DNA from 3 places in the Eisenbergiella sp. OF01-20 genome. Region 2 is predicted to be linked to each of the others. Evidence: a T-box and tRNA genes for the amino acid it is inferred to sense, from the RefSeq annotation. Region 2 holds a T-box; the other regions hold tRNA genes.
What was found. The T-box of region 2 lies ahead of DXA36_RS28835 (proline--tRNA ligase). A T-box ahead of a tRNA ligase gene usually reads a tRNA of that ligase, here a tRNA-Pro.

Region 1 (9,998 bases), on a different contig from region 2:
TATCAATCAAATCGCACAGCAGCTGTTCCCGATGTGATATCTATACCAGGGAAAAAGAAAGGTGTTCCTCTATGAAACCAGAAATGATGCTTGTGGCCGTGCTTCTGCCTGTACTGGGCGGTGCCGTGGTGCCCCTGATACCCTTTAAAAAAAGAACGCATATGGCGGTGTATATTGAGTGTGTGGTGGCGGCAACCTCCCTGATAGTGGCAGGGCTGCTTCTGAACAGGCCCGCGGAGGCATTTCCTATCGTACAGTTTGTCAATAATCTTTCCCTGTCCCTGGAGATTGACGGATTATCCATGGTATTTGCAGGCCTGGTGGCGGCGCTGTGGCCATTGGCGACGCTGTACTCCTTTGAATATATGAAGCATGAAAGAAGGGAACGGTATTTTTTCATGTTTTATACCATAACTTATGGGATCACGCTGGGTATTGCTTTTGCGGAAGATATGCTCACCATGTACTTCTTTTATGAGCTGCTCACACTGGTTACCGTGCCTCTGGTTCTGCATACGCTCACCAGGGAGGCAATACTGGCCAGCCGGAAGTATCTGTATTATTCGCTTGGCGGCGCGGCTTTCGCTTTTATCGGCCTGATATTCCTGCTGACCTATGGGACGACCATTAATTTCACCTTCGGCGGTGTTTTGGATCCGGCGGTGATCGGCGGGGATAAAAGGTCCATGCTGCTGCTGATATACTGTATCGCTTTCTGCGGCTTCGGTGTAAAGGCGGCCGTGTGCCCGTTTAACTCCTGGCTTCCCCAGGCGGGTGTGGCTCCCACACCGGTTACGGCGCTGCTGCACGCGGTAGCTGTGGTAAAGGCGGGGGCCTTTGCCATAATCAGGCTTACCTATTACAGCTTCGGCGCGGATTTTATCCGGGGAAGCTGGGCGCAGAATGTGGTGATGGGAATTGTGATAGTTACCATTGTCTACGGCTGCAGCAGGGCTTTGAAGGAGACCCACCTGAAAAGGAGGCTTGCTTATTCCACGATCAGCAACCTGTCTTATATCCTTTTCGGCGTCTGTATCATGACTCCTCTCGGCCTGGTGGGTGCCCTGAGCCACATGGTATTCCATGCTGTAATGAAGATATGTTCCTTTTTCTGTGTAGGGGCGGTTATGTATAAAACAGGAAAGCAATATGTCCATGAAATAGACGGACTGGGCAGACGGATGCCCGTGGTGTTCGGTATCTTTACCATAGCGTCCCTGGGGCTGATGGGCGTGCCGGGGCTGGCAGGATTTATCAGTAAATGGAACCTTGCCACCGCAGCGGTTATGAGCGATAACGTACTGGCCTATGTGGGAATAGGCGCACTGCTGATATCCGCACTTTTGACGGCTGTTTATATGCTTTCCATTGTGATAAGGGCATTTTTCCCGGATAAAGAAAAGAAGCCGGATCTTCCCGGAGATACCGGGGATCCGGGATGGATGATGCTGGTGCCTTTGTGTATTTTTGCAGCGGCAATCCTTATATTCGGCCTGCATTCCGCACCCATTGTGAGCTTTTTTCAGGAAATAGCCGGCGGGAATTTGAAATGAGAGGTTGGAGGAACCGGAGATGACTGGTGATTATATGCTGTTATTAATCCTTTCCTTTCCCTTCCTGGGGGCATTTATCGTGCTCTTCCTGGGAAAAGGAGAGAACGTGGTAACTGTATTGGAGACGTTGTGTTTCGCTGTGCTTTTTGCTCTGTTCTGGGACGGCGGCAATATGGGGATCCGGTATGATTTTAGATGGGAAGGCTTCTGCGGACTGGGTATGCATCTGTGTGTGGATGGTTTTCGGGCGCTGTACTGCCTGATCGCCTCTCTGATGTGGATGATGACCAGCCTGTTCTCCGCGGAATATATGAAGAGCTACAGGGACACAGGGAGATACCGGTTTTTTACCCTGCTAACGCTGGGAGCCACTATCGGTGTATTTCTTTCGGCAGACCTCTTTACCGTATTTATATTCTTTGAGATCATGTCCTTTACTTCTTATACATGGGTAGCCCACGAGGAAACGGAGGAAGCTCTCCGGGCTGCGCAAACCTATCTGGCAGTTGCGGTTATCGGCGGGCTGGTTATGCTGATGGGGCTGTTCCTCCTGTATGGGGAGCTGGGAACGCTGGAGTTTACCCGGCTTACGGCAGCGGTGAAAGCAAGCCAAATGAAGGGGGACGGCGGATATGGCCGTATTGTTACCGGTGCGGTCTGCCTGCTGTTTGGCTTTGGGGCGAAGGCGGGTGTATTCCCTCTGCATATCTGGCTGCCAAAGGCACATCCCGTAGCGCCTGCGCCTGCTTCGGCCCTGCTTTCGGGTATTCTTACCAAAGCGGGAGTGTTCGGTATCCTGGTTATCAGCTGCTGTCTTCTTCCCTTTGACGCGGGCTGGGGAACCCTGATGCTGATTCTTGGAGTACTTACCATGTTTACAGGCGCTCTTCTGGCTTTATTTTCCGTAAACCTGAAACGGACGCTTGCCTGTTCCTCTGTCTCCCAAATCGGGTTTATACTTATCGGCATAGGTATGCAGGGGCTTATCGGGGAAGAGGGCAGCCTGGCTATACGGGGAAGCCTGCTTCATATGGTAAACCATTCCCTGATTAAGCTGGTGCTTTTCATGGCAGCCGGCGTAGTATTTATGAATCTTCATGAATTAAATCTGAACGAAATAAAAGGTTTTGGCAGGAAAAAACCGCTTCTGCAGTTCTGTTTCCTGATGGGGGCTCTGGGGATCGGCGGAATGCCTTTATGGAATGGTTATACAAGCAAGACCCTGCTGCATGAATCGATTGTGGAATATCGGCATATGGCAGGCCTGGCAGGGGCCGGAGGCGCCGTCTGGATGGGAGCGGTGGAATGGATCTTTCTGCTCAGCGGCGGAATGACCGTCGCTTATATGCTGAAGCTGTATATCTGCCTCTTCGTGGAAAAAAACAATGACAGAGGGCGGCAGGAACGGTTTGAAGGCATGAAGCATTATATGAACGGCCTGAGCGGGTTTGCCCTGACAGGCAGCGCCGTGCTCCTTCCTCTGCTCGGGGTACTTCCCCATCTGATAACCGACAGGCTTGCGGATATGGCGGCAGAATTCCTGCATGCGGAAAGGGTGGAAACGGTAATCGCCTATTTTTCCCTGATTAATTTAAAAGGGGCCTGTATTTCCCTAGTTATCGGAGTTTTACTGTATGGGCTGGTGGTGCGTAAATGGATGATGGTGACGCAGGAAGGATGCAGGGTATACAGGGATCGCTGGCCTGTATGGCTGGATCTGGAGAACCTGCTGTACCGCCCCATTCTTCTCACCGTGCTTCCCCTGCTGTGCGGATCCTTGTGCAGACTTGCGGACGGCCTGATAGACACGATAGTGGTACTTTTGAGAAAGACGATATACAGAGACAGTAAAATCCCTCATGAACTCAACGAAGGAACTCCGCTGACCCATATGGTGGGCCTTGTTCTGGATGGAGTTACTGATTATTTTAATCATCCGGATGCCACAGAGGAAGAGGTGGAGGAGGATAGATACCTGAAGCAGCACATGGAAGGCAGATATGAGCATAAGCTTGCCATGGTGCATGATGATTTCCGGGAGAATGGGACAATTATAGGAAGAAGCCTTTCCTTTGGTCTTTTCCTTGCCTGCTGTGGACTATTACTGACATTGCTGTATATGCTGATCGATTGAGTGTTTTTCCAGATAAATAAAAAACGAAGCTCCCCGGGGGCTTCGTTTTTTATTACCGGAAGGGAAAATAAATGAGGTTTTATGCTCTGTCTCTTACAAGGCAGAGCAGTACCGAGCGGGGACCCATGACGTAAATATTTTTATCCAGGACTTCTTCTCGGGTAATTACCGCGGATGTTCCTCTTGCGGTATCCATTGCGGGAATCCAGTATTTATCGGAGGGAAGTTCCGGAAGCTCCACCGAAAGCGGATTCCAGAAGGTATTGATACCCAGATAAAGGATATCATCCCTGCCCGAGGGATAGACTCCGGCAAACATGACACCAATCATTTTGCTGTCCCAGGAGAAATTGTCATCCCAGGGTTTCTGGGAATGAAGGCTCATCGGCGGGAAACCAAGGCTGCAGGGAGCCGTATTGTCCCGAATCACGCCATGCTGGCGGCGGAAAGCGATCATATACCGGAAAAAGTCGTGGATTTCTTTATTTTCTTCCAGTAAAGTCCAGTCCAGCCAGGAGATTTCATTGTCCTGGCAATAAGAATTGTTATTGCCGAACTGGGTATTTCCAAATTCATCCCCGGCCAGGAACATGGGGGTACCACGGCTGCACATAAGAACTGCGCAGGCATTTTTGATCATACGCGTCCGCAGCGTCAGGATTACCTCCTTGTCTGTCGCCCCTTCCTGACCGCAGTTCCAGCTCCGGTTATCATCGGCACCGTCCGTATTATTCCAGCCGTTGGCTTCGTTATGCTTATGATTATAAGAATACAGATCGTATAATGTAAAACCATCGTGACAGGTCAGAAAATTGACGGATGCATTGGGACCCCTTTTCTCAGGAGGATAAAGGTCAGGGGATCCCATGATACGCTGGGCGGCTGCGGCTGCGCAGCCGTCATCTCCTTTCAGGAAGCTGCGGATATCATCCCTGTATTTTCCGTTCCATTCCGCCCAACGGTTCCAGGAGGGGAAAGACCCCACCTGGTACAGCCCGCCCGCATCCCAGGCCTCGGCTATCAAATCCACACTTCCCAGGATAGGATCATAGGCCAGGCTTTCCAGCAGAGGCGGTTTACTCATGGGAGCCGCATCCTCACTGCGTCCCAGGATGGAAGCCAGATCGAAACGGAAACCATCCACCCGGTAATTGATCACCCAGTAACGCAGGCAGTCCAGGATCAACTGCCGGACAATAGGATGGTTGCAGTTCAGGGTATTGCCGCAGCCGCTGAAATTATAATAATAACCGTCCGGGGTCAGCATGTAATAGATGTTGTTATCCAGCCCTTTAAACGAGAAGAAAGGCCCCTGTTCATTTCCTTCTGCAGTATGGTTAAACACCACATCCAGTATGACTTCAATCCCATTTTCATTCAGGGCACGGATGAGTTTTTTCAGCTCCAGCCCTTCCTGGTTATATTCGATCTGTGCGGTATAGCTGGTATTGGGAGCAAAAAAGCACACAGGGTTATATCCCCAATAATCCAGAAGCTTCCGTCCGTCCACCTCCCGGCTGCCGGCCGTTTCATCAAACTCAAAGATGGGCATCAGTTCCACTGCATTAATCCCCAGATCCTTCAGGTAAGGAATTTTTTCCATTAATCCGGAGAAGGTGCCGGGATGGGAAACCCCGGAAGAAGCATCCCTGGTAAAGCCCCTGACATGCAATTCATAAATGATATTATCCTTCATGGGTATCAGCGGCTGTTTGCAGCTGCCCCAGTCAAAGTTATTCCGCACCACCCGGGATTTATATTGACAGTTCCGCTCACAGGGGAGGTGTACGCCCCATTCACTCTGACCGGTGACCGCTTTTGCATAAGGATCCAGAATATACTTATTTTTATCGAATATCAGCCCTTTTTCCGGATCATAGGGTCCATCCAGCCGGTAAGCATACTCAAATTCATCAATTTTCAAACCGAACACAATCATGGAAAATACATTACCAATCCTATAGTGTTCCGGAAAAGGAATACTGGCGAAAGGCTGGGAGGATTTCCGGTGAAAAAGCAAAAGCTCACAGGAAGTGGCATTGTGGGAAGCAATGGTAAAATTTACGCCTCCGGGCAGGGCAGAAGCGCCGTTAACCTCATAGAAGCCGGGACGTACCTTATATCCGTTGATATCATCCATAGGTTTCAGGTTGGCGGACACCTCTTCACCCGTAATACTTTCCAGCAGAAGGGTATCGTCAGTCTGTGCAAATAACATTTCCTCAGGCGAAGGCTGAGGAGAAATAGTCTGGTCCTTATTTTTCAATGCGTTACCTCCGTTTCGGCTATGGCTGTCATTGGTTCCGTCTTATACTGATTATATCCTGGGAAAAGGCATGGTACAACCTGTTTTTCGTGACGGCGGGAGAGTGAGGAAGCAGGATATAATGAGTAGTGTATGAGTGAATGGTTTATTATATGTGGAATTAACGGCCCTATGAAGTTATAGCACATAAAAGAAAATTTTTTATCCATGGGCGGAAGAAGGGCAGATAGAAGCAGACAAAGCAATACTGATTACTTCGTGTCTGCTGGACAAAACGTAGAACGGCCTGTTCCAGCATTAAAAGGGGAAAAGTAAAAGCCCGGAAACGTTAAGTTTCCGGGCTTTCTTATAGTCGAAGCGACGTGATTCGAACACGCGACCTCTGCGTCCCGAACGCAGCGCTCTACCAAACTGAGCCACGCTTCGATGCGGACTTTATCAAGCCATTCAATAATACAAAAAATAAAGGAAAATGTCAATGGGTTTTTAAAAATATATTTTTATGCTTTTTATCCCCATAAGACAGCCCCTCCTTCTACCTGCCGCGACAGGAGAAAAAGGAGCGTATATTCTTTTCCGGGCAAAAAGAGATTATGTTCACAAGCTTTCAGATACCGGATATGTCCTCCGGGAGGATCTCTTCCAGAAGAGCAGCGTCACAATCCTGTACCGGCCATGTCAGGATGCCGTTTTCCGGATGAAGGATTTGCCCGCTCCACAGTTCCCGGAAAGAGGAGGTGGGATGCAGTCCGGCACGTTTTAGATCCACACACACCTGTTCCTTTCCTTTTTTCCAGTGGAACACAGCAGCATATTGCTTTCCGTCTTTTTGGGCCGTAAAGATATTTGATGCGGAAAAACCCCATGACTCCGCAGGCACAAATACACTTCCCGATGCCGCAAGGCTGTTAATTTCCCTGTTGGTTGCAAATTCCAAGGCTCTCTGGCGGGCTTCCTCTCTTCGGAAATCGTCACTGAGCATCATGACAGTACCTGCAATAACCGCTGTTGTATACCGTGCCCTTGCTTCTCCCGGCGTGCTGTCTTTTTCCATGCAGAAGCTCTTCAACAGACAGATGTGATCCGGATCATTTGCCGCATACAGCCGCCCGCTCTGCCACCAGGCATAGGTCTGGGCATTGAGGACATACTCCACATCTTCCGCCGTACCGAATGCATCGCAGGAAAATCGTCTCGCATGTCCGTACCCAAAAGGAAACAGAGGCGCGATGGAAAGGCTTATGAAAAAGGGCCTGCCGATTTTATCCTCAGACAGATTTTCTGTCAAAAACTCATATCCTTCCGTGATTGCCTGGCGTCCCGTGCGTATTGCATCATCAAAATGGCAGCCTTCCATACCGCCGTGGCTTAAGAAATCCAGCTTAATATAATCAAAACCCCAGTCAATAAAGCGTTGCAGTTTCCACCTCATCTGTTCTTTCCAGACCGGATGGGTTACATCGTAAGGAATTGCGCCGTCTACCCGTGGGAGTAATTCGCCTTCTGTATTACGCAGCAGGATTTCCGAGTAGAGGTGACCGGGAACCCCGGGGATCTCAGCTTCCGTATCCTGTCCGAAAAAAGCAAAAGGAGCATCATAAATACCGGCCCTCTGACCATTCTGGTGCAGTTGTATGACCATTTCTTCCAGAATTTTGTCAGGGATAATATTCCAGCCGGCATCAAGGTTTGCATAGGTAATTCCTTCATTCAGATAGCCTGCCGGCATCAGCTGATCCCGCATAAAAGCGGCGGTATCCCTGAAATTATCCGCATTCAGTTCAAAGGCGAATCCGGCCCAGCTGTTGAATCCAAAAGGTACACTCCCATTCCAGGATAACGGTTTTTTTAAGGTTTTGAGCAAATCACCGTATTGTTCCAGCAGCTTTCGGTAATCCTCCCCCTGAAATATGCAGAAGCGGGAAGAATAAACCTTATTTCCTGCCATGCTTCCATGTTCCACACTGTCATGTGTCCCTTCTTCGGCGATACCGCAGCGGGCTTCCAGCTTTCCTGCATCAAAGCCGGAAAAGACAAGGGCATTTTTCCATGTGGTAAAATCAACAGCGCCGATCAGCAGCCCCTCCCGGCTGTCGGGGGAAAACAGAACGGTCAGATCATAGCTTCTTCTGCCGGCCCGCGGGGGCACCGCCTCGTAGCGCAGCCACATGGTATTGTCATACGGAACCAGAAGCATTTGTGACCAAAGGCTTCTCCATAGACGGGATATTCCCTGACCGGGAGCCTGCATAATAAGCGGCGAAAGACGCCGGGATTCCACGGATTTTCCGTTTGCTTCGGAGAGGGAACAAGAGGCAAACGGAATACCGTCCGATGTGACTTCCAGCCTCTCGGTGAGAACCAGCCCGTTCCCTGCTGTGAAAACAAGTTCGGTGCTATCCGCCTCGGTATGGGTTCCGGACAGCTGTGCTGTCCGGGTATCTATTTGCCTTCCGTCGGTATGTTCCGCTGTGGAATAGGCGGATAGAACCGGGGTAGGCCCATTCCATAATTCAAAATATCCTGTTTCAGTGATTTTCCATTCCATTTTTATCTACTCCCTTTTTTGCAGGCACTGGCTGTCAGGTAAAGGAACCTGGTATCAATCCGCCTGTCCCCACAATGCCATTCTTTCCTGATACTGAGCGGTAAGGTAGTTTTCCACATCAGACAGCCCTGCCGCTTCCATTTCCGCAGCCATTTCGTCATAAACAGCCAACGCTTCCTCATTGTTTGCTGCATTTACCATTTTGGGGAAATTCTGATTATAAATATCCTGTACCTTCTGCCATTTCAGACCTTCCGGAGAACTTCCCGCAGGTTCCAGACCTGTGAGATCTGCCGTATCCCAGCTGTCTGACTCGCCAAAACTTTTGTTCGCAAATTCCGCGGTAGGCTGCAAAACATATTTGGTGGACATGTCATACGGTGTGCCGTCACTTCCGTATCCGTTTTTAATAAACCAGGACCATTTACGGATGCCGGTCTCCAGCTTTGTTTTATCAAAATCTGTCTGGAAACCATCAACAATTTCCTGTTTCGGAACATGCTTTCCGTCTACCATATCCCAGTGCTTACCTTCGATTCCCCACATCATCAGATATTGGCCTTCTTCACTTACGAGGAAGTCAATAAATTTCATGGCAGCCTCCGGATTTTTGCAGTTGGAGGTAATACCAATTGCATCCCAGCCAAGTGTACTTCTGCCGTTATAGGTGGTCTGCGAGGGATCCATTCCTTCGCCGACTACTTTGTAGCTGTAGAATTGGGCATCCGGCCCAATTGTGGAAGCCAGGCTGGTATTGACCCCATCCGTATCCCAATAAGATGCAAAGGTGGAAAATACATTACCGGCTGAAAGCTTCTGGGTCCATTGTTCTTTTTTGTTTACGACCCATTCCTTATCCAGAAGTCCCTCTGAATACATGGTATTCATAAAGGTGATTGCATCCTTGTATTTAGGGCTTTTTATAACATGCTGGAGAGAATCGCCGTTAATATGATAGGTTTTGATTCCATACATGCCGCCAAAAGTACCGGCGTAATTTTTGGTTTCTGCATCCAGGGTAACGGCAATGCTTTCTTTTCCGTCAATAGTGGGATATTTTTCCTTAAACTGCCGTAAAATATCAAGATACTCAGACTGTGTAAAAGGCTCCGGGCTATCGGCGCGTTCCTGTCCCACGATTTCGGCCAGCAGATCCCTTCTCATAAGGACTCCGGCGGACGCGTCCGGATCCACGCCATACCAGTTATTCAGATAATAATTATTTCCGTCACTGTAACGGCTTTTATTCAGTACATCGCCGTACATTTCCTTTACATGGGGGCCATATTGGTCAATAAGGTCATTCAGCGGGATCAGGGCGCCCGCATCGATATAGCGGTTTACGATTTCGTTGCCTCTGTCCATGAGGACAATATCCGGATAATTCTGTCCGGTCAGCATCAGATTTAACTTTTCCAGCGGATCCCCTGTGGGATTTTCCACCTGGATGGTAACGCCTGTTTTTTCCTCAATAGCCTTTGCAATTTCATCGTCAAA
Region 2 (9,998 bases):
GCATCCGAAATAAATTCCGCGGTGGCTTCCTCCAGGCTTTTTCCTGCATTCAGGCTCTCTTCCACCACCGCCCTGTCGGCAGCCGCCTTGTCGGAAAGGTCGTACTCCAGAACCTTTCTTGCCGCGGTTCCTCCCTGGAAGGCCTTATTCGTATACATCTTGCTGCTCTTCACCGTATCAAAGGCCGCCACCAGCGTATCAAAGGTCTTGGGTGCAACCTCCAGCCCCTTTTCCGCTATCACCTTATCCAGCATACCCTTGTCGTTGGCATCCTTTTTTACCGGCAGATAACCGGAAGCACAGCCGAACACGATATTATTCTCCGACTGGGTAAACCATTTGAGGAATTCGGTGCAGGCATATTCCCTCTGCGCGTCCGATCCGGTCACCACCATACCTGCGCCCTGCTGCACCGCATAAGGGCTTCCGCCTTCAAATACCGGGGCGGGCAGGATTATATATTCAATGGGATAGGTTTCGTCCTCCAGCTCCACCGCATCCGGGAAATACATGGCGGAGGTGGTAGAGCCCGTATAAGATATAATTTCCCCGATTTTCACATCATCGGAACGGAATCTGCCGTAAGAGCTGAAATAACCGTTTACATAAGGCACGTACCAGGTATCCCAGATATGCTTCATCACATCCCGGTCCACCTGCAGGGTTACCTGCTGATCCTCCACCTTGAAAATTTCCGTTCCCAGCTGCATGGAACCGATAATAAATAAATTAGCCATGGCATCCCTGCCGTAAAAGGCCTTACCGTCGTTTTCCGCATCGGGCGTCAGGCTGTCCGTCCACTCATAGTATTCCTTTGCCGTCTCCGCCAGCCCCTCCATAGTGCCAAGCGCATCCAGGCTGGCTCCCGTGGCGTTGGCAAACGTCTCCCAATCCGTCTTATCCAGCATGAAAATCTCACTGGATTTGGCTGTGGGGAAAATAAAAAGCTGGTTCCCTTTCCCAATCCGTCCTTCTTCCACATAAGAATCCACATACTCGCCGATTTCTTCATCGGTCAGGTAAGGGGACAGATCCGCCAGATATCCCATCTGCTGAATCTCATAAGCCGTATCCGCATAGCTGGAAAAAATATCCGGCGCTTCATCGCTGCCCACTTCCTTTTTCAGGGCGGACATCACCGATTCCTCCAGCTGGTTCACATCCCCTTTTCCCGTGCTTTTTACGAATATCCCTTTTTCCATCCCCACCGTATCATTAAATTCCTTCACCAGGGAATCGAATGCGGTCTGCTGGGCCCCGTTATAATAATGCCAGACCGTAACGGTAACCGGGTTATCCGGATCCAGCTTCCCCTTCTTCTCCGATCCGCAGCCTCCGAGCAGCATCGCCCCTGCGGCGGCCGCCGCGCAAAACAGAACCAAGATACGCTTCTTTTTTCCTGAAAGTATTTTCATATCCGCCTTTTCCTCCACACCCTGGTATATATTACCTTATTCCAGCATTATACATGATTCCGGGACAGTTTGCATCCTTTTCACGGCTATTTTTCCTTTTAAAAAAATGATATACTGTAATCGATGAGAAAAGCCTGTGTATTTACTGCGCAGACCGCAATAATCCCCGCATACGGCCGCCCTCCCGGGCAGAAAGGAACTCCTATGAAAAACAGGAAAAAACCAGCTTTACCGGCTCTGGAAAAGACCCCATGGACCGCCGGTTTGCATACAGAAACTATATGGCAGGAATATCCGCGCCCGGCGATGGTGAGAAGCTCTTACCTGAATCTGAACGGACTTTGGGACTTCTGCATCACTTCCTCTCCCGCTGTCCCTTCCGCCTATGACGGCTCCATTCTCGTCCCTTTTTCCCCGGAAAGCCCCCTGTCGGGTGTAAAACGCCAGCTCCTTCCGGGAGAATATCTCTGGTACCGCCGCAGTCTGACCCTCCCCGGCAGCCGGGAGGGAAAACGGGTCCTTCTCCATTTTGGGGCTGTGGATCAGAAATGTGTCGTTTACCTGAACGGCAGGCAGGCGGGGGAACACACAGGAGGATATCTTCCCTTTTCCCTGGATATCACAGATGATATGGGCGATCCCTGCGAACTGATCGTCCGGGTGCAGGATTTCAGCGACAGCTCCTATTACAGCCGGGGGAAGCAAAAGCTGGAAAAGGGCGGCATGTTTTACACCGCCCAGAGCGGTATCTGGCAGACCGTATGGCTGGAACTGGTTCCCCAAAACCACATCCGCTGCGTACGTTTTACCCCGGATTACGATAATGCCTGCTGCCGTATCCTGGTGAGCACCTCCGGCGGCTTCCCGGACGGTGCGCGGATCCGCTGCGGCATACGCCCGGAAACCGGGGACGATGCACGCCGCAGGGACGATCCCTCTCTTCCCCCCGCCCCTTATGCCCCCGTCCTCACGTGTTTTCTGACACCGGAAAAAGAGGAGGCAATAGCCCTCCCGGATTTTACCGCCTGGACTCCTGAGAACCCTTTTCTGTACCATGTGGATCTGGAATGGGGGGATGACCGTGTGGAATGCTATTTTGCCATGCGCAAATGTGATATCCAGACAGACACCTGCGGCCTGCGCCGCATTTTTCTGAACAATGCGCCCTATATGCAGACAGGTGTGCTGGATCAGGGCTACTGGCCCGACGGCCTGTATACCGCCCCCTGTGACGAGGCGTTCCTGTTTGATATCCGTTCCATGAAGGAGCTGGGCTTCAACATGATCCGGAAACACATAAAAATAGAGCCGCAGCGCTGGTATTACCACTGCGACAGGCTGGGCATGCTGGTATGGCAGGATATGGTGTGCGGAGGCACCTCCTACCGCCACTGGTTCGTCACCTATATGGCAACTCTTTTTAATGCGCTGCATTGGTCTGTAAAAGACGGGAAACGGAGCCGCTTCCTGTTATCAAGAAGAGAAGAAGAGGGACAGAAGCTGTTCTACCGGGAGATGCGCGAGACAATAGAAACGCTCTATAATCACCCCTCCATCGTCTGCTGGGTGCCCTTTAACGAAGGCTGGGGCCAGTTTGACGCCCTGCAGGCGGCTGCTTTTGTACGCACCCTGGATCCCGGACGGCTGATCGATCACGCCAGCGGCTGGTTCGATCAAAAAGGCGGCGATCTGTGCAGCCTGCATTATTATTTCTTTTCCCTGAAATTCACCCCGGAGCCGGTCCGGGCGCTGGCGCTGACCGAATTCGGAGGCTATTCCTGGCAGATCCCCGGCCACAGCTACAGCGACAAGCTCTATGGCTACGGAAAATACAACAGCAGGCAGGCACTCACGGAAGGCTACCGCAAGCTCCTTGCATCCACGATCCTGCCCGCCGTGGAAAAGGGGATTTCCGCCACAATCTACACCCAGCTCTCGGACGTGGAGGAGGAGGTAAACGGTATCTACACCTATGATCGCGAAATCCTCAAGCCGGACAAAGAAACGGTGCGCCGGCTCAATGAAACCATGAAGGCTCTTGTCACCCGGACCGAAACCAATCCGTAACACAGGCCCTTCTTTCACGGTGCATCCGGCTTACAGGAAGTCCCGCTCTCCTTCCACATGTTACGGAATACGGGAATATACATAACCAGGCTGAACAGCATGAACGCAGCGCAGACAAGAATGAGGGCGTCCGCCGCCGCGGAACCGATTCCCGGGAACAGCAGAAGCACAAAGAGCAGGACATACAATACCGCCGTACATACCTTGCCGAACCATTTGGCTCCGTCCAGTTTTTTCCCCCGCGGAAGGAGGAGAAGGCCCATTATCCCCATAAAGCCTTCTTTTATGATGAAAAGGACAAGAACAGCCCGCATCAGGGGATACCGGATGGCAAAACAGACAACAAGCGCCCCCTGGGTGAGCTTGTCCGCCAGCGGATCAATAAACTTGCCTAACTCCGTTATCATATGGAACTTTCTTGCTATTTTGCCGTCGAACATGTCGGTAAGCCCGGATATCCCCACGAGGACGGCCGCCGTATAATAGTCCGTTACACTGTCGGCCTGCACATAGATCCAACTGAATACCGGTATCAGAAGAATCCGGAAGTATCCCATGAGATTAGGAATGCTGAATATTTCTTTTGCAGTGATTTTTGATTTAGCCATGCTGCCCCCTTTTACAAATCGTCCACAGGAATCCTATTTATTATACCTTTATCCGTTTTCCTATGCAATTGGTTCGGGCATTTTTTATCTGCCCCCTGGTAACCGTTCAGCCGGCCCTTTTCTATCTTGACTTGCCCGCCCGCCTGTGCTATCCTATACAAAATTTCATATCCTTGAAAGGCTGTGATAAGAAACAGTAAGCATTTTGGATTTTACAGAGAGAAGGCGGCAGGTGCAAGCCTTCATTGAAAAAATGCCCAACCCCTCTTTGAGCCGTATGCCGAACCGTTTTTACGCAGTAAGCATCACCGGGTTCTCCCGTAACAGAGAAAGGTATCGGGCCTGCGCCCTGTACCAGGAGTGCGGCATTCTTCCGAATTTAGGTGGTACCACGGACCTGAAAGGTTCGCCCTAAGCCAATCCCTTTTTACCCGGGACGGCTCAGGGCTTTTTTATTTCCGGGAAAGCGGCGCCGGTGCGCAAGGCTTTTCCCGGACCCGGAAAGCTGTCCTGCCATGAATCCAAAGGAGGTTATTATCATGAAACTTGCCAACCTGATTGGGGAGCGCTTTAAAGAAACTCCCTCCGACTGTGTCATCGAAAGCCACTCCCTCATGCTGCGGGGCGGCTATATGAAGTATGTGGCAAACGGGATCTATTCTTCGCTTCCTCCCCTCCGCCGTATCACGAAAAAGCTGGAACAGATCATACGGGAGGAAATGGATGCCCTGGACGGGCAGGAGGTGCAGTTCCCGGTGGTGCTTCCCGCCTCTCTCTGGCAGGAATCGGGACGCTATGAATCCGTGGGCAGCGAACTTATGCGCCTTAACGATCGGAACGGTTCCCCGCTGGTGCTGGGAATGACCCATGAAGAAGCGGCGGTGCACCTTGTACGGGATTATGGCTCCACCTACAGCCGTTATCCCTTTATGTTTTACCAGATCCAGACCAAATTCCGGGATGAAGCACGTCCCCGGGCAGGACTTATCCGGGTCCGGGAATTTACCATGAAGGACGCTTATTCCTTCCATACCTCCATGGAGGATCTGAACGCTTATTATCTTAGATGCCACCAGGCTTATGAACGCATCTTTGCCCGGGCAGGCATTCCCGAGGTGCTGTCCGTGGCTTCGGACTCCGGGATGATGGGCGGCAGTCTTTCCCACGAATTTATGCTCCTTACCCCGGCGGGGGAGGACTCCCTTGTCCTCTGCCCTTCCTGCGGCTACCGGGCCAATAGGGAAGCCGCGGAATCCATCCCCCTTCCCTGCCCCCAGGAAGAAGAAGCCCCTCTTACCCTGGCGGAAACACCGGCTGTCCATACCATTGAAGAACTCTGTTCCTTTTTGGAGACATCCGCCAGGCAGAGCTGCAAAGCGGTCGTCTATCAGAAAAACAGGGATGATTCTTATGTCGTGCTCTTTCTACGCGGGGATTTGGACGTAAATGAAACCAAACTCACCAATTACCTGGGAGAGGAAATCCACCCGGCCCGGATCACCCCGGACTGCGGACTGCATGCCGGTTATATCGGACCCTGCGGCCTGGATTCCAGCATTACCGTTCTGTATGACAACTCCCTGGAGGGCGCGGTCAATCTTTCCTGCGGCGCCAACCGGGAGGCGTTCCATTATACCGGCCTGTGCATGGAACGGGACTGCCCCGGCGTCCGGTACCACGATTTTGCCAAGGCGGTGGAGGGAGGGATCTGCCCTTCCTGTAAAAAACACACCCTGACCCTGTCCCGCGGCATTGAGGTGGGAAATATATTCCAGCTGGGAGATAAGTATACCCGGGCTATGCATATGCAGTATACGGATGCCGAAGGGGTATCCCATTATCCGGTCATGGGCTGTTACGGTATCGGCGTGGGACGTCTGGCCGCCTCCGTCTGCGAGGCCCGTCATGATGACTGCGGTCCCATTTGGCCTGTGACCATCGCCCCCTGGCAGGTTCATCTGTGCTGTATGCGCAGCGATAACCAGGAAGTACATGCTGCGGCCGACAGACTGTATGAGGAGCTCACGAAGGCCGGAGTCGAGGTTTTATATGATGACCGCAACGTGAGCGCAGGTATCCTGTTTTCCGATGCGGATTTGCTGGGGCTTCCCATCCGCCTAATCATGAGTCCGCGGAACCTGAAGGATAACTGCGTGGAAATGGTCCTGCGCCGGGATAAATCCGATGCATCAAAACCATCCCTGGATGAAGCCATCCCCCGCGTAAAAGCAAAAATAAAAGAACTGATGGCGGAGCTTTCGCCCGAAAGCTGATGTCCGCCATCTGTCCCGCCTATCGATAGGAAGTCTTTAATGCCTGCCCCAGTATTCTGGGATCCTTATTATAAGGAGTGACCGGGCATATCCGTTTATTGGTGATTCCCAACAGAGAATATACGGCGATTCTGGCGGCCCGGACGGAATACTCCTCGGTAAATACCATGTCTTCCGGAATTTCCACGAACTGGCTTATCATGGCGAAGTTTGTGGAACCCTCCGGAACCACGGCGGGCCTGTCGCTCATCTTCCTGGGCTGGAACTGGGAATCGATATAAGGCATCATACAGGGGATCACATTTACCACGCTTTCCATGATTTCCTCCATTTCATCCTCAAAATGAAGGTGATGCAGCAGCTCCGTAAGCATTTCCCTGCCGGTGCACTCCCGCATCGGCTTCTTTACATAATCCCCCGCATTTCTGGTATAAAGCCCATAGCCCCAGAAAATAGTCTCATCCTCCTCCTGGGCCTTGAAATGAGGCTGGGCCGCCACTACGATGCTCATCCTCCAGCTGGAGTCCTTAAACGTCATAAGCGCTCCGCTTCCGGGTATGTTTCCGGAGAACTTTTCTATCTTCTTGAGAAGCCGGCTTCCCTTCATGGTAACCGTGAAGCTTTCCCAATTTGTCTCCTCCGGCTTTTCAAAGAAGGGAGCCGGATTTCCCAGGCCGGGCTTTTTAGCGGATACTTTTTTCCACAGCTCCCCTGACATGGGCTTTTCAGGCCGGAAAACGGCGGGCGTATCCATATCACCCAAAACGGCGTTATCCGTCATACAGCCATTGGTCATAATACACAGATCCCCTTCCTTCAGGCGAATCACTTCTTCCTCTTCGTTTCTCTCCAGATGGATTGCCGTTGCCGTAATTCCCTCTCCCTCTTTAAAATCAATATCCGTAACCGCAGCCCGGATGCTGAAATCCACGCCACGGGCCTCCAGCCATTTCTGTATGGGAAGAATCACTGATTCATACTGGTTATAAGGGGTTCTGGTCACACCCTCCAGCGTTTCAATCCTGGAAAATTCAAATATCATGCGGTTCATGTACCGCCGGAATTCAAACAGGCTGGACCAGGTCTGGAATGCAAAGGTCGTCTGCCACATATACCAGAAGTTCGTTTCAAAGAAATGAGGGGTATCCTTAAACCACTCTTCTATAGTCATATCATCCAGCTTCTCCTCCGGCGTGGCAAGCAGCTTTCCGAGAGCCATTCTGTCCGCATGATTAAATCCCATGGAATGCACATCCAGAATATTGGCATCGCCGTCAACCAGCCTGGCCTGGGCATGGGTGGGATGAAGATGATCAAAATTCAGGATTTCCTCGGTTACACTGTGTCCTTCCCAGTCCAGGGAAGGAATGGAGGAAAACAGCTCCCAGAAATTTTCATAGGTTTCTTCATTCAGCATCCTGCCGCCCCTGCACACAAACCCTTCCGCAGGTGTGCCGGAACCGTCATTGCTGCCGCCGAGTACCGGCATCCCCTCCAGGATATGGATCCGCTTTCCGTCAAATCCCGCGTCTCTTATCAGATAAGCGGCTCCTGCCAGGGAACCCAGACCCCCGCCCACGAAATACACTTCGTTGTCTTTTGTGGTTTTATTCTCCCCCGCAGGCACACTGTTTTTTTCATTTCTCCCGGCCGCACGTGCCGCCCCATAAGCGGCTGCCGCCCCGATCCCCGCGGCTGCCATGGTAACTTTTAATAAGGTGTGGTTATTTTTCTTTGCACTCATACTTTTTCCTTTCTTTTTCCTGCTCTTAATGGATTCTGTTTTCATGCTCCCAGAATACTATTTCCAAAAGCTTTTGTAATTAGGCAGAAATCCCATCCTGTCTGAAAAATGTACATGGGCGGTAAACTGTCCGGTTTTGCGACAGATTCCCGAAAATGTATATATATTTCATTCCTGTTACTTATTACAATAGAACGGTACAGAACTCCTCTTCCGCCGCGGCCGCACAATCTTCCCGGCCCGGAGCCGCCTTCTGCGGACGGAAAGCCGGCTGGCACATACGGAGTTTGAGTGATCCATATAAGAGGAGGCATGAAACATGCTTTTGGACAGCAAGCTGAAAATGGCGGCTTTTGATACCGCAATAAAGGGGATTTTAATAAACAAAAAAAAATATCCGGACAGAACGGCCCGGAATATATTAGACTTGGGCGCCACAATCTTCCGGCGGCCCATGGATGACGAGGAGAAAAAAAAGGCGCTTCTGCAGCTCAGGGAAAAGCTGCCGGCGTGTGACGACGATATATTGGCTTATATAAAGGATTTGTTTCTGTAAAAGCCCTTCCCCTGACAGCACGCAGACTATTTCTGCGCCCATCCGAAAAACCCGCCCCGGCGGCCTCCTGTAGCCGCAGGCACGGGCAGTCTCGCGGCAGCCGCCAAGTGGCAAGTGCATCCGTTTGGCTCGTTGCCCGCGGGAATAAAGAAACAGAAGGGGGCAGATTGCTGCATAGCGCAATTATTCTTCTGTAACTTTCATCATATAGTCTGCGCCGCCGAATCCGGGCGTGCTGTCCAGTCTGACCTCGCACCGGATACCGTCCATGCGCACAATGGCGGGAACATCCTTTACCTCATACTCCAGCCTTATGTTTTCTTTGGCGCAGTATGCCTCAAACTGTCTGAGAAAATCCTCTTTGGAGGCGGGCTTTTCCCTGAGAGCGATACAGAGGGAATAACCCGGCCTTCCCTGGTTCAGCTTCCGTGCCGTGCGGTACAGATACCAGTAGTCCCCCAGCCAGATTACCACAAGAGCCAAAAAGCTCACCACCACAATATAGCGTATCCAGGCCGGAATATAAGCTGCAATACCTATCAGCACAAACAGCATGATAACGATACACCACAAAGCCGCCATACCATTAATCATCCGTTTTTTCGCAGCGCACAGCTGAAGGAGCGCCCCCAGCACAATATAGCCTGCCAGCATAGGTACCAGCCAGGGCAGGGCCGGTTTTCCTACGGTACTGTAGTTGATGCTGGCAAAGATCACCACACATACCCATACAATTCCTCCTGTCAGGCCGCCTCTTTTCAGCGTTTCCATGTAAAGCTCACTGTCCCTGTTTTTATTCTTTGTCATCCGGAGTCCCTCCTTTATTGCTGTTGTCTGAAATCCGATCCTTTACCTCTCTCAGATATTTCCTGGAGATATACACCAGCTCCCCGTTTTCCAGCTTCGCTTCCATAAGCCCGTTCATCAGGGGACGGTACCGTCTCACCTTATCCAGATTCAATATTACGGAACGGGATATTCTTACAAAAGAAGCGGGAAGCATCTTTTCCAGCACATAAAGCCGTTCCCTGGTTTCCAGCACCTGTTCCTGCGTATGGATCAGCTGGATCTCCTGAACCGATTCCACATAGAAAATCCCGGTGCTTTTCACCCGGTGGATTTCCCCGTCTTTCCGGCAGGAAAGGGATACCACCCTCCAACTGTCCGTTTCTATATATTCTTTCAGCCCGGCGGTGGACGCATCCTCCCCGGCCAGACGGAGGAGAACTTCCTCCTGCTTTTTGTCTTCTACCCGCTGTATCCTGACCCTCACGGCTGTTTCCTTCCTTCTTCTTCCCCCGGCAACATGCCGAAACAGGACCTGCCGCAGGGTAT
Region 3 (9,998 bases), on a different contig from region 2:
CCGGAATGGATATTCGAAAATAAAATGGGCTGCCAATGTCTGTGGCTGGCGGAGTCTTTGTCACAGATAATGATATTAAAGCCGGGTATGCGGGTGCTTGACATGGGCTGCGGAAATGCTCTCACATCCATTTTTCTTGCCAAAGAATTCGGGGTTACCGTATTTGCAAACGATTTATGGGTCAGTCCATCCGAGAACTGGGACCGTATTTGCAGTGCAGGCATGGAAAATCTGGTGATTCCCCTTCATGGGGAGGCTCATGCTTTGCCGTATGCCGATAATTTCTTTGATGCAGTTGTCTGTATTAATTCGTTTCAGTTTTATGGGACAGCCGATAACTATTTAAGTGATTACATGGCCCGTTTACTTCGTCCGGACGGGCAGTTTGGTCTTGTGACCTGGGGCCCCGACAAAGAATTTTCGGGGCAAGTCCCTCCTGAACTTGCAGAAAAATGGTGGCCTGATTTCTACTACTTTCATTCATTGGAATGGTGGAAATGGCATTTTGTAAAAACAAAGCTTTTTTCCATTGAAGCTGGTCATGATTTGCAGGGAGACGGTGTGCGTGTTACACGACAATGGGCTAAGATTATGGAAAAAGACGATAACACCCATAACAATGAGATTATGCGCTGGAACAGAATGGTAGCAAAGCGCAATCATTCCCGGGCTGACGATTACAGGATTTAAAGATTATACCAGCCATATCACGGTTCTTTCTTAGTCTTTATGAAAAGGTCCTGCATATAATAAAAACAACTATTATTTCAGGAAAAAATATGCAGACCTATTGTAAAATGACCCTGGAACATACCATGTACTATGAAGATATTGCGGTTCTCACTTACACTATTAACTATCCATGCTTTACCTCATCCTGCTGTCCGGTTCAGAATATTAACAATTTTTATTACAAGGAAGCAAAAGACAGGGAGGATTACTGCCGCACCATTTTATACCGACAGGCTCTGGAAGATGCCAAAGCCACGCAGGAGCGGCCTTTTAACAGCTATGAATTCGTTTCCGCATTCACCATAACCTACAATACAAAATGCATGGTAAGCTTGTACATGGATTCTTATACCTACACCGGCGGAGCCCATGGGAATACCATACGAACCTCTAATACCTGGAATTTAAGGAACGGCATATTCATACAGCTTGGTGACGTATATCCTCTTACCCCGGATTCCTTGTGCAGGCTGCGGCAAAGCATCGAACAGCAAATAGCAGAAAGGCTGCAGGAAAATCCCGGAACTTATTTTGATGAGTTTCCATTTTTAACAAACGAAAATTTATGTCTGGATAATTTCTATCTCGAACCATGTAACGGCATCCTTTATTATCAGCAATACGAAATCGCTCCGTATTCCACCGGAATACCCACATTCTGCTTCCCGGTATGGAATATCTTTTAAATGCCTTCCGAATGACGGTACCTGTATTATATTTCCTTTCCTCCCCCTAATCCATGTTGGCGGCGAAAGCCGCCTTTCTCTATAGAAGGGGTGACCTTTCCCCCGCATACATGAGTGTCAGCCTGTGCATGGCCCTGGTACAGGCTATATAAAGAAGTCCTCTGTCCTTCTCCGTCCGGTAGGTTTCCCGATCCACATCGGGAAGGATTACCTCGTCAAATTCCAGTCCTTTTGCCATCTGAATAGAAGTCACGGACACACCTCCGGTAAACGAGGTGCTGTCCGGTGCAATCCGGTGCAGTTTACAGACACCTGCAAGAAGTGCCTCCATAGTTTCCGTATCCTCATTGGTTTTCATAATAATTCCCAATGAACGATTGGGGCCGGCTTCAAACCGGCGTACAGCCTCCGTAAGCAATTTCTTTTCCTCCTCTTTATCCGTACAAAAAACCACTCCCGGCTCCTCTCCATGTCTTTCCACAGGCTCCAGAAAGTCATTCGGGCAGATGCGTTTGGCAAACCGGATGATTTCCCAGGTGGAACGGTAGCTTTTATTCAGCATTACAAACTCCGCGTCTTTATAAATCGTCCGGATATCCTTCAGCGTATGAAGATGATTGGGATTGATGAATTGCCCAAAATCCCCCAGAATGGTTTTGGGACAGCGGAACATCTCGTTCAGCACCGCAAACTGTACCGGTGTATAGTCCTGCATTTCATCGATAACCAGATGCCTGGTAATCCCGTTCTCCCGAAAGCCCTCCAAAGCGCTGTAGAGGTACAGGAACGGATAGACATCCTCCCATTCCAGGGTTTTAGGTGCCGGCATGTCAAAGAGATTGGGAATCCCCATTTTACGGTAAAAATCCTTATAAAGGCTCAGGGGATCCTTTATGGCAAGCATGGCTTCCAGACCTTTTTGAATCTGCTTTACACGCGGAATTGTTTCCTCTCTTATGTTCTCTGTCAGGAATTTTTCCCGGATATCTTCCGCAGCCAGCTCCAGTCGGCGTCTGACTGGCTGTCCTTTATAAGCATGGAACCGGAGGTGTATCCATTCTTTTGATGCGAGTAAGGAGCCGCAGCGGTAATCTTCAGGGGAAAAAACCGCGAAAGGCAGCTGTTTTTTATACTCTTCCAACAGCCGGAGGTATTTCATGGTGGATTTGAAGCGGATCCGCTCCGCCAGGTCTGGTTCCGTTTCCTTAAGGGGATCCCTTTCCGGCAGAAAAACGATAACCTTTTCCAGCTGTTCCCGGGCAATTTCCGGCAGACTTGTTCCGGATACCGGTTCTTCGCCAAGTTCCGGTATGACGTTGGATATGTAATCGCCAAAGACTTTGTTAGGAGAAAGAATGGTTACGTTCCGGGAGCCTAGTCGGTTCTGGAACCGGTAGAGAAGGTAGGCAATCCGATGCAGTGCGATAGATGTTTTTCCGGATCCTGCCACCCCCTGGATAATGAGTGTTTCCGCTTTTTCGTTACGGATTATCCGGTTCTGTTCTTTCTGGATAGTAGAAATGATGGATTTCATTTTTTCGTCCGAAGCGTGGCTCAGTTCCTTTAACAGTACCTCATCCCGGACATTGCCGGAGCTTTCCAACGCGTACTCCATAACCCCCGCCGTTATTTTGAACTGTCTTTTCCGGGTAAGTTCGCCGGATATAAGGCCGGCCGGCGCTTCAAAGGCTGCCGGACCGTTTTCGTAATCATAGAACAGGCCGGCGACAGGAGCCCTCCAGTCAAAAATCAACGGCTTCATTTCATGCCGGAATGCATAGCGTCCGATATAAAAGATTTCTTCCCTGCTGCTGCCTTCTTCCCGGAAATCAACCCGGGCAAAGTATGGGGATTCCTTCAGGCGGGCCAGCCTTTCCTTTCCCTCTGCGGCGAAAGCGCCGTTTCTGTCTGTCTGTTTCAGCAGCAGTTCATTTTGGAACATTTCATGCGGATCGATTTCTCCCCGGTTATCCGCCATATACCGTTTTGCCTCCCGATACTCCTGTTCCAGCCGTCCGACGGACTCCTCCGATTTCTGCAGCGCTTCCTCCAGAATGGCACTGACGCGTTCCAGATGGCTGATTTCATCCGGGAAGGGGATGTTATTGGCTTCCATCGCCGCCCTCCTCTCTGTGCAGGACAAACCGTTGTGTGGGATAACCGAATTCCACCAGCAGCTCCGCTTCCGCAAATCCCAGTCCCTTGACTGCCCTTCGGTGTCCGGTATCCGCCCTGTCGCCCTCCCGATAAGTGGTAATACTGATATCCTTTCCCCTGAGAAGCTCTCCCATTACCTTTTCCAGAAATGCTTTGGGTATTCCCATTTTCCGGTATAAGGGGTGGCAGCCCATAAAATCAATGCTACCGTTTTCACTGGAAAAAAGCAGAATCCCCACAGCCATAGTCCCGTCCTTTAAGATAAGAGCCTGTTTGGTACGGATCTTCTCCCTGAGCACCCGGATATATTCTTCTTCCTCCAGGCAGGGAAACCCATCGATGACCAGCCGCACCAGCTCCATCCAGCAGGGAATATCCTCCGGTACGGCAAAGGTAATATCCCATTGCTGTTTCTGTGTTTGTTCCAGCATTTTAAAACTCCCTTCTAAAGAAAACCGCAGCTGAAGCGGATAAAACCGTTCCTTTTCCCGGTATCTGCCAGGCGATATCTTATACATTGCCGTAAAGCCTGAGGTAAAGGCCTGCTGGCTTTCATAGCCTGCCGTGAGCGCGATCTCCAGAATAGGCTTGTCGGAAAAGACAAGCAGCTTTGCCGCCTCCGTCAGTCTCCGGCGCTGGATATAATCGTGGACGGTCAGCCCTATGGTATCGGCAAACATACGATGCAGGTGGTATTTGGAATAATGGACTGCTTCCGCTATTCTGTCCAGATCCAGCTTTTCGGTAAGATGTGCTTCCACATAATCAATTACCGCCGCAATATTTCCTATGCTGTTGCTTGGCATATGCATTTCCTCCCTTCGAACCCTTATTATACCCAATCCCATGAACTGTCTTTTCATCATTCTTGCGGTTTTCCTGTTTTCAGACAGAAAAATGTAAATGAAAAAGGCCGTCTGAACTGTTGCCACTGATCACGGCCAAATTTATAAAACAAAATCATTTCCTTGACAAAAATTCGAACTCATAGTACGATAATTAAAATATTAGTTTGATTTGAATCGAGGATCCACTATGACAGGAAGAAAAAAAGAAGCCCTCACCCAATTCCATAAAAAAAACATCCTGGATACAGCAGAAAAGCTTTTTTCCGAAAAAGGAATCCGCCAGACTACCATGGACGATATCGCCAAAGCAGCGGACTACAGCAAGTCCACCATTTACGTATATTTCCAAAGCAAGGACGAAATCTATAATCATATCATCTATGGCCATATGTGCCGTCTGAAGGACGCGCTTGCGGAATGCATCAGGGAGGCTCCGGATCTGGAACATCGTTATTTTCTTATTTGTGAAAAGCTGTCCCGCTTTTACGAGCAGTACCCTCTTTATTTTTCCAGTATCCTCGGGAATATCCCGGTAGATGACCAGGCCCTTGCCGGCAGTGAGATTCTGCGCCTCCTATATGACGTGGGGGAAGATATCAATGACTGCATCCTGGAATTGTTCCGGCAGGGGATCCGGGAAGGCAGCCTGCCCTCATCCATTCCTGTCCTCCCTTCTGCTTTTACCCTATGGGCCTCTCTCGGCAGCCTGATCCCCATGGCCTATGAAAAGGAATGTTATCTGATAAAAAGATTGAATATGGATAAAACGGAATTCCTTCAGCATGGCTTCCGTATGCTGCTGCGTTCCTTAAAGGAGGACTGTTAACATGGGGATTTTATCCGGGTTTTTATGCCTGCTTTGTTTTTGCCTGCTGACGGTCAAAGCCGTAACCAGGAAGTTCGGTTTTCCACAGGCCGATGCTTTCCTGATGAAGCTGCATAAGCCTTTATCCGCCGCTTTGCTTATCCTCTTGCCCGTCCATCTTTTCTTCACTCTCCCGCTGGTAAAAACGCGGCATTTTTCCGTATATCTTGCCGGTGCAGCTGTTTTGCTTTCCTTCGTCCTGCTGATAACCCTTTGCCACATCTGTAAGGATAAGCGGCGCCGGCTTACCTGGCATCGTTTTTTTACCTGTCTCATGTTGTCGGGTATTGTTTTTCATATCGCAGCTTATTACATGGATTACGCAGCTTATCGGGCCGCTGTTGCGGATATTCATCTGTCGGGCATCGATTTTTCCCACATATCGGACGGAACCTATACGGGTGCATACGATGCTGGCTATATTTATGCCGAGGTACAAGTCACGCTGACTGATGGGAGCATTTCCGGCATCACGCTGCTTTCCCATGAAAACGAACGGGGTACGGCTGCAGAAGAGGTGCTCGCCGTTATTACCGATACCCAAAACCTGCCGGTGGATGCCGTCACCGGTGCAACCTGCTCCAGCCTGGTACTCCAGAAGGCTGTCGAAAACGCATTGACAGGAGGAATATCCCATGAATAAATGTATGATTTTCTACGTATCCCAGCACCATCACAATACGGAAAGGCTGCTGAAGCAGGCCATAGACAAAGAATCCGGGGTGGAACTGGTTCCCCTTTCCCATGCCGCCTGCCCCGCCCCGGATCTTTCAGACACCGCCTGTTCTTCTCTTTCTCGTTCGGCTGCCTTTCCAACGGCTCCTCTCCTGCCTTCTCCGGCCTCTTGTCCGCTCATCGGCCTTGCCTCAGGCATTTATATGGGGAAACCGCATACCGCCCTGCTTTCCTTTCTGGAGCAGCACCGGAAGGAGCTGGCCGGACGAAAGGTTTTCCTCCTTCTTACCAGCGGATCCGGAATGAAAAAATACGCCGCAGACTTTTCTTCTCTTACAGAAAGTTATGGCTGCCGCGTACAGGGCTGCTTTCAGTGCAAAGGCTACGATACCTATGGTCCATGGAAGCTTATCGGCGGAATTGCCAAAGGCCGCCCCGACGCATCCGATATTTCCCGGGCCCGCGCCTTTATCCAGGAACAGCTCCGCGGCCTGCCCTCCGAAGGATCCCAATAACGCAATAACGGACGATGGCAAAGCATGGATCAAAACAAGCCTTTCGGGCAGCGGCTTTTGTCCGAAAGGCTTATCTGTATGCTTTTTTACAAGTCTCCACAAAAAAGGCCGCCGGATACCGAACGCCTTTGCCGCCTGCAGCGAAAGGCAATTTCCTAAAAAACAAGAACTATCCGGCCCCGCATTCCCTTTAGCAGGGCCGTCATGGCCGGGCTTGCCGTTCCTTTGTAAGAATGGCTTCCAGCAGGATTTCCGCCGCCAGCGCGGAGCCTTCCGGAGAAGCATGCTGTCCGTCCGAAGCATACATTTGCACGTCCGGATGAGCATGGATGTACTTCCACCATTCTTCCCCTACCGGCGCCAGAACAGCACCTGTCTCCTCCGCCATTCTCCGATAGGCGTCCGTCATCTGCTGCTGTCCGGCTTCGTTTTCTTTTTCCGCCCATGTCATATAGGCCACAGGCGTACTCCCTGCCTCCCGGATCCATTTGCAGATTTCCTTTGCCGCTTCCGTCATCACCTCTTCCGGCCCGAAGGGATGGGCATGCTCCTGAAGAACCACATAATCATAATTGCCGTAAAGTATGTTAAACCGCACCTCCGGTTCCTTCTGATGCTGGTGAAGGAACCAGCCGCCGTGGGCGATCATCGTAACCTCACAGGGGATTCCCTTATCTTTTGCCATGCCTGCAAAAAGTTCCGGCATATCATTAAAATATGTATGGCTGTTTCCAATAAATAATACCTTCATTTCTCCTGTCCTTTCCTTATCGTGGATTTTCATTCCAAAAGACACCGTCCCCGCTTACGGCGTATTTTCACCCGTTTCCGGATAACAAAAAGACCTGCATTTTCATGCAGATCCTTGCGTCGGAGTGACAAGACTTGAACTTGCGGCCTCTACTTCCCTAAAGTAGCGCTCTACCACCTGAGCCACACCCCGATATTATGCCAAATCAACCATATAACCGATTATCCGGCTTCTCAAAACTCTTCTGATAACCGTTAAAAACCATTATCAAATTACAGTTATCATCATTTGAACCCACCGGAAATTCATGGCGGACATCCAACCGACGAATGTTAGTATACAAAATAATACCAGATCTGTCAATATGTTTTTTCATATTTTGCAAAAATTTTTGTTCTTCTGGTAACAGTTCAGACGACCCTTTGTGCCCTGCGGCATCCCCTCCTTCCCCCGCATTTACCGGTGTACGCGCCGGATTCAATATCCGGCACGCATCACCACCCGTCTGGAAAAATGACGGCAAATCCCTTATTTCTTCTTTAATTTCCCCATAACAGCGATGCTTCCGATCGCACCTGTCAGCACACCAAGCCCTATGGATGCCCGTACCAGGCTGGGCAGCACCTGTCCGGCAGGGAGAAGCTGCACAGGGGCACCGAACAGTCCGAAATGAACCGCCGCAAACTGAATGCCATATACATAGGTGGCATAGAGAAGCGCGATAGGGATGCACATTCCTGCGATTCCCAATACCAGCCCTTCCACTATAAAGGGGAGCCGGATAAAATCCTCTCTGGCGCCAATCAGCCGCATTACCCGTACCTTTTCCTTTTGGGACGCCACCGTTACCAGCAGCGTACTGCGTATCAGCAGCACCGAAAGCAGAAGCAGGACAGACAGGCATCCAATGCCGATTCCCGTGATCCGCTCCTTCAGCCGTATCAGTGCGTTCACCGCCTCGGAGGAATGGGATACGGTCCCCACTCCTTCCAGCCCCTTTACATAGGCCACGAATTCCTCCTGCCGGCTTATGTCATTGATATACACCTCGTAGCTGTCACAACCGGCCAGGGGATTATCCCCTTCAAAAATCCCCTCCAGCAGTTCTTCATCGGACAGAAAATCCGTCCGGAAGCTGTCCCATGCCTCATCCTCCGAAATATAGATGGTATTGGTAACCTCCTCCCGCCCCCGGATAAGGGCCCCAAGCTCTTCCACTCTTTCTTCCGTAACCCCCTCCTGAAAAAAGACGGAAACCGCCACATCCCTTTCCACATTCCGTACGGCGCTGTTTATGTTCACCATGGCAATGTAAAATATTCCGAACAAAAAAATGGAGGAGGACATAGCCATTACAGCCGCCGCTGCATAGACCTTATTGTTCCATATGTTTTTAAATCCCAGACGGATCAGATAAATGAAATTCCTAAAGCTCATACAGAAATCCCCCTCTGTCACTGTCCTTGATGATTTTTCCGTTTTTCAGTGTGACTTCCCTTTTTTTCATGGAACGCACCAAATCCCGGTTATGGGATACCACCAGCACCGTAGTCCCGGTTTCGTTGATTGTTTTCAGAAGCCGCATGATATCCTCCCCGTTTTCCTGATCCAGATTTCCCGTAGGTTCATCCGCCAGCAGAAGGACCGGTTTATTCACAATAGCCCGGGCCAGCGCGGCCCGCTGCTTTTCTCCGCCGGACAGTTGTTTCGGGTAATACCGTTCCTTACTTTCCAGCCCTACCTGGGAAAGCACGTTCCGTACACGGCTCCGAATCGTATCCGGGCGGATTTCCAGCACTCTTTGTGCAAAAGCCACATTCTCATATACCGTAAAATCGGGGAAAAGGCGGAAGTCCTGGAATACCATCCCAATCATCCGGCGGTAACGGTATACCTGGCGTTCCTTCAGCTGTCCCAAATCAATCCCGTTTACCCGCACCGTGCCCCGGGTAGGTTCCTCTTCCTTCAGCAAAAGCTCCAGCAGGCTGGTTTTTCCCGCACCGCTGCTCCCGGAGAGAAATAAGAATTCCCCTTTCCGGATATCCAGATTTATATTATCAAGAGCCTTCTGCCCGTTGGGATAAACCTTGCTTACCCCGCTCAATACCACCATACTGCTGTCCACCGGTTATTTCTCCTTTTTCAGCTTGTAAACAAACGCCAGTACACCCGCCACCGCCTGGTAAAATTCACTCGGAATCTCCATATCAATTTCCGCCGCATCATACAGCCCTCGTGCCAGAGGCCGGTTTTCCATAATATAGACGTCATTGGCTTCCCCAATTTCCACGATTTTCAAAGCCACCCGGTCCGCCCCCTTGGCAAGCACCACCGGCGCCTTATTACGTTGGGGATCGTAGCCCAGGGCCACGGCAAAATGGGTGGGATTCCGGATGATCACATCGGCCTTCGGCACATTCTGCATCATGCGTCTGGAAGACATCTGCCTCTGTTTCTCCCGGATTTTCCCTTTGATCTGGGGATCCCCCTCCGTCTGCTTGTATTCTTCTTTGATCTCCTGCTTGCTCATGCGCAGATTCTTCTCGTATTCCCACCACTGGTACAAATAATCAAATGCCGCCAGGAACAGAAATGCGATACCCACCGTATTCACCAGGGATAGCACCGTATCTCCCGCAAAAGCGATCGCGTCCATCACCGTACCGTCCATCAGCCGGACAAATTCATGCATCCGGCTGCTTAAAAAGGAATATATCATCCAGCCAAGTACAGTAATTTTTATCAGCGCTTTCAGCAGCTCCACAAGGG

Region 1: it encodes a tRNA-Pro, which carries the amino acid that the T-box ahead of DXA36_RS28835 (proline--tRNA ligase) is inferred to sense. The anticodon was not compared.
Region 3: it encodes a tRNA-Pro, which carries the amino acid that the T-box ahead of DXA36_RS28835 (proline--tRNA ligase) is inferred to sense. The anticodon was not compared.

What each region holds. Positions count from the first base shown of each region.
Region 1 is NZ_QUES01000018.1:66,990-76,987, reverse strand. It holds gene DXA36_RS19555 (complex I subunit 5 family protein) at 1-37, shown strand, start outside; gene DXA36_RS19550 (complex I subunit 5 family protein) at 72-1,553, shown strand; gene DXA36_RS19545 (complex I subunit 5 family protein) at 1,573-3,687, shown strand; gene glgX (glycogen debranching protein GlgX) at 3,767-5,827, opposite strand; tRNA gene DXA36_RS19535 (tRNA-Pro) at 6,306-6,379, opposite strand; gene DXA36_RS19530 (alpha-galactosidase) at 6,561-8,501, opposite strand; gene DXA36_RS19525 (extracellular solute-binding protein) at 8,556-9,998, opposite strand, start outside.
Region 2 is NZ_QUES01000044.1:18,938-28,935, forward strand. It holds gene DXA36_RS28815 (extracellular solute-binding protein) at 1-1,415, opposite strand, end outside; gene DXA36_RS28820 (glycoside hydrolase family 2 protein) at 1,620-3,482, shown strand; gene DXA36_RS28825 (CDP-alcohol phosphatidyltransferase family protein) at 3,497-4,090, opposite strand; T-box leader at 4,265-4,507, shown strand; gene DXA36_RS28835 (proline--tRNA ligase) at 4,630-6,363, shown strand; gene DXA36_RS28840 (oleate hydratase) at 6,383-8,107, opposite strand; gene DXA36_RS28850 (hypothetical protein) at 8,427-8,663, shown strand; gene DXA36_RS28855 (DUF4318 domain-containing protein) at 8,847-9,470, opposite strand; gene DXA36_RS28860 (LytTR family DNA-binding domain-containing protein) at 9,457-9,936, opposite strand.
Region 3 is NZ_QUES01000035.1:52,377-62,374, reverse strand. It holds gene DXA36_RS26625 (SAM-dependent methyltransferase) at 1-690, shown strand, start outside; gene DXA36_RS26620 (DUF3298 and DUF4163 domain-containing protein) at 780-1,418, shown strand; gene DXA36_RS26615 (HelD family protein) at 1,498-3,534, opposite strand; gene DXA36_RS26610 (helix-turn-helix transcriptional regulator) at 3,521-4,381, opposite strand; gene DXA36_RS26605 (TetR/AcrR family transcriptional regulator) at 4,611-5,249, shown strand; gene DXA36_RS26600 (FMN-binding protein) at 5,251-5,931, shown strand; gene DXA36_RS26595 (hypothetical protein) at 5,924-6,478, shown strand; gene DXA36_RS26590 (SGNH/GDSL hydrolase family protein) at 6,681-7,229, opposite strand; tRNA gene DXA36_RS26585 (tRNA-Pro) at 7,349-7,421, opposite strand; gene DXA36_RS26580 (hypothetical protein) at 7,435-7,752, opposite strand; gene DXA36_RS26575 (cell division protein FtsX) at 7,758-8,666, opposite strand; gene ftsE (cell division ATP-binding protein FtsE) at 8,656-9,342, opposite strand; gene flhB (flagellar biosynthesis protein FlhB) at 9,358-9,998, opposite strand, start outside.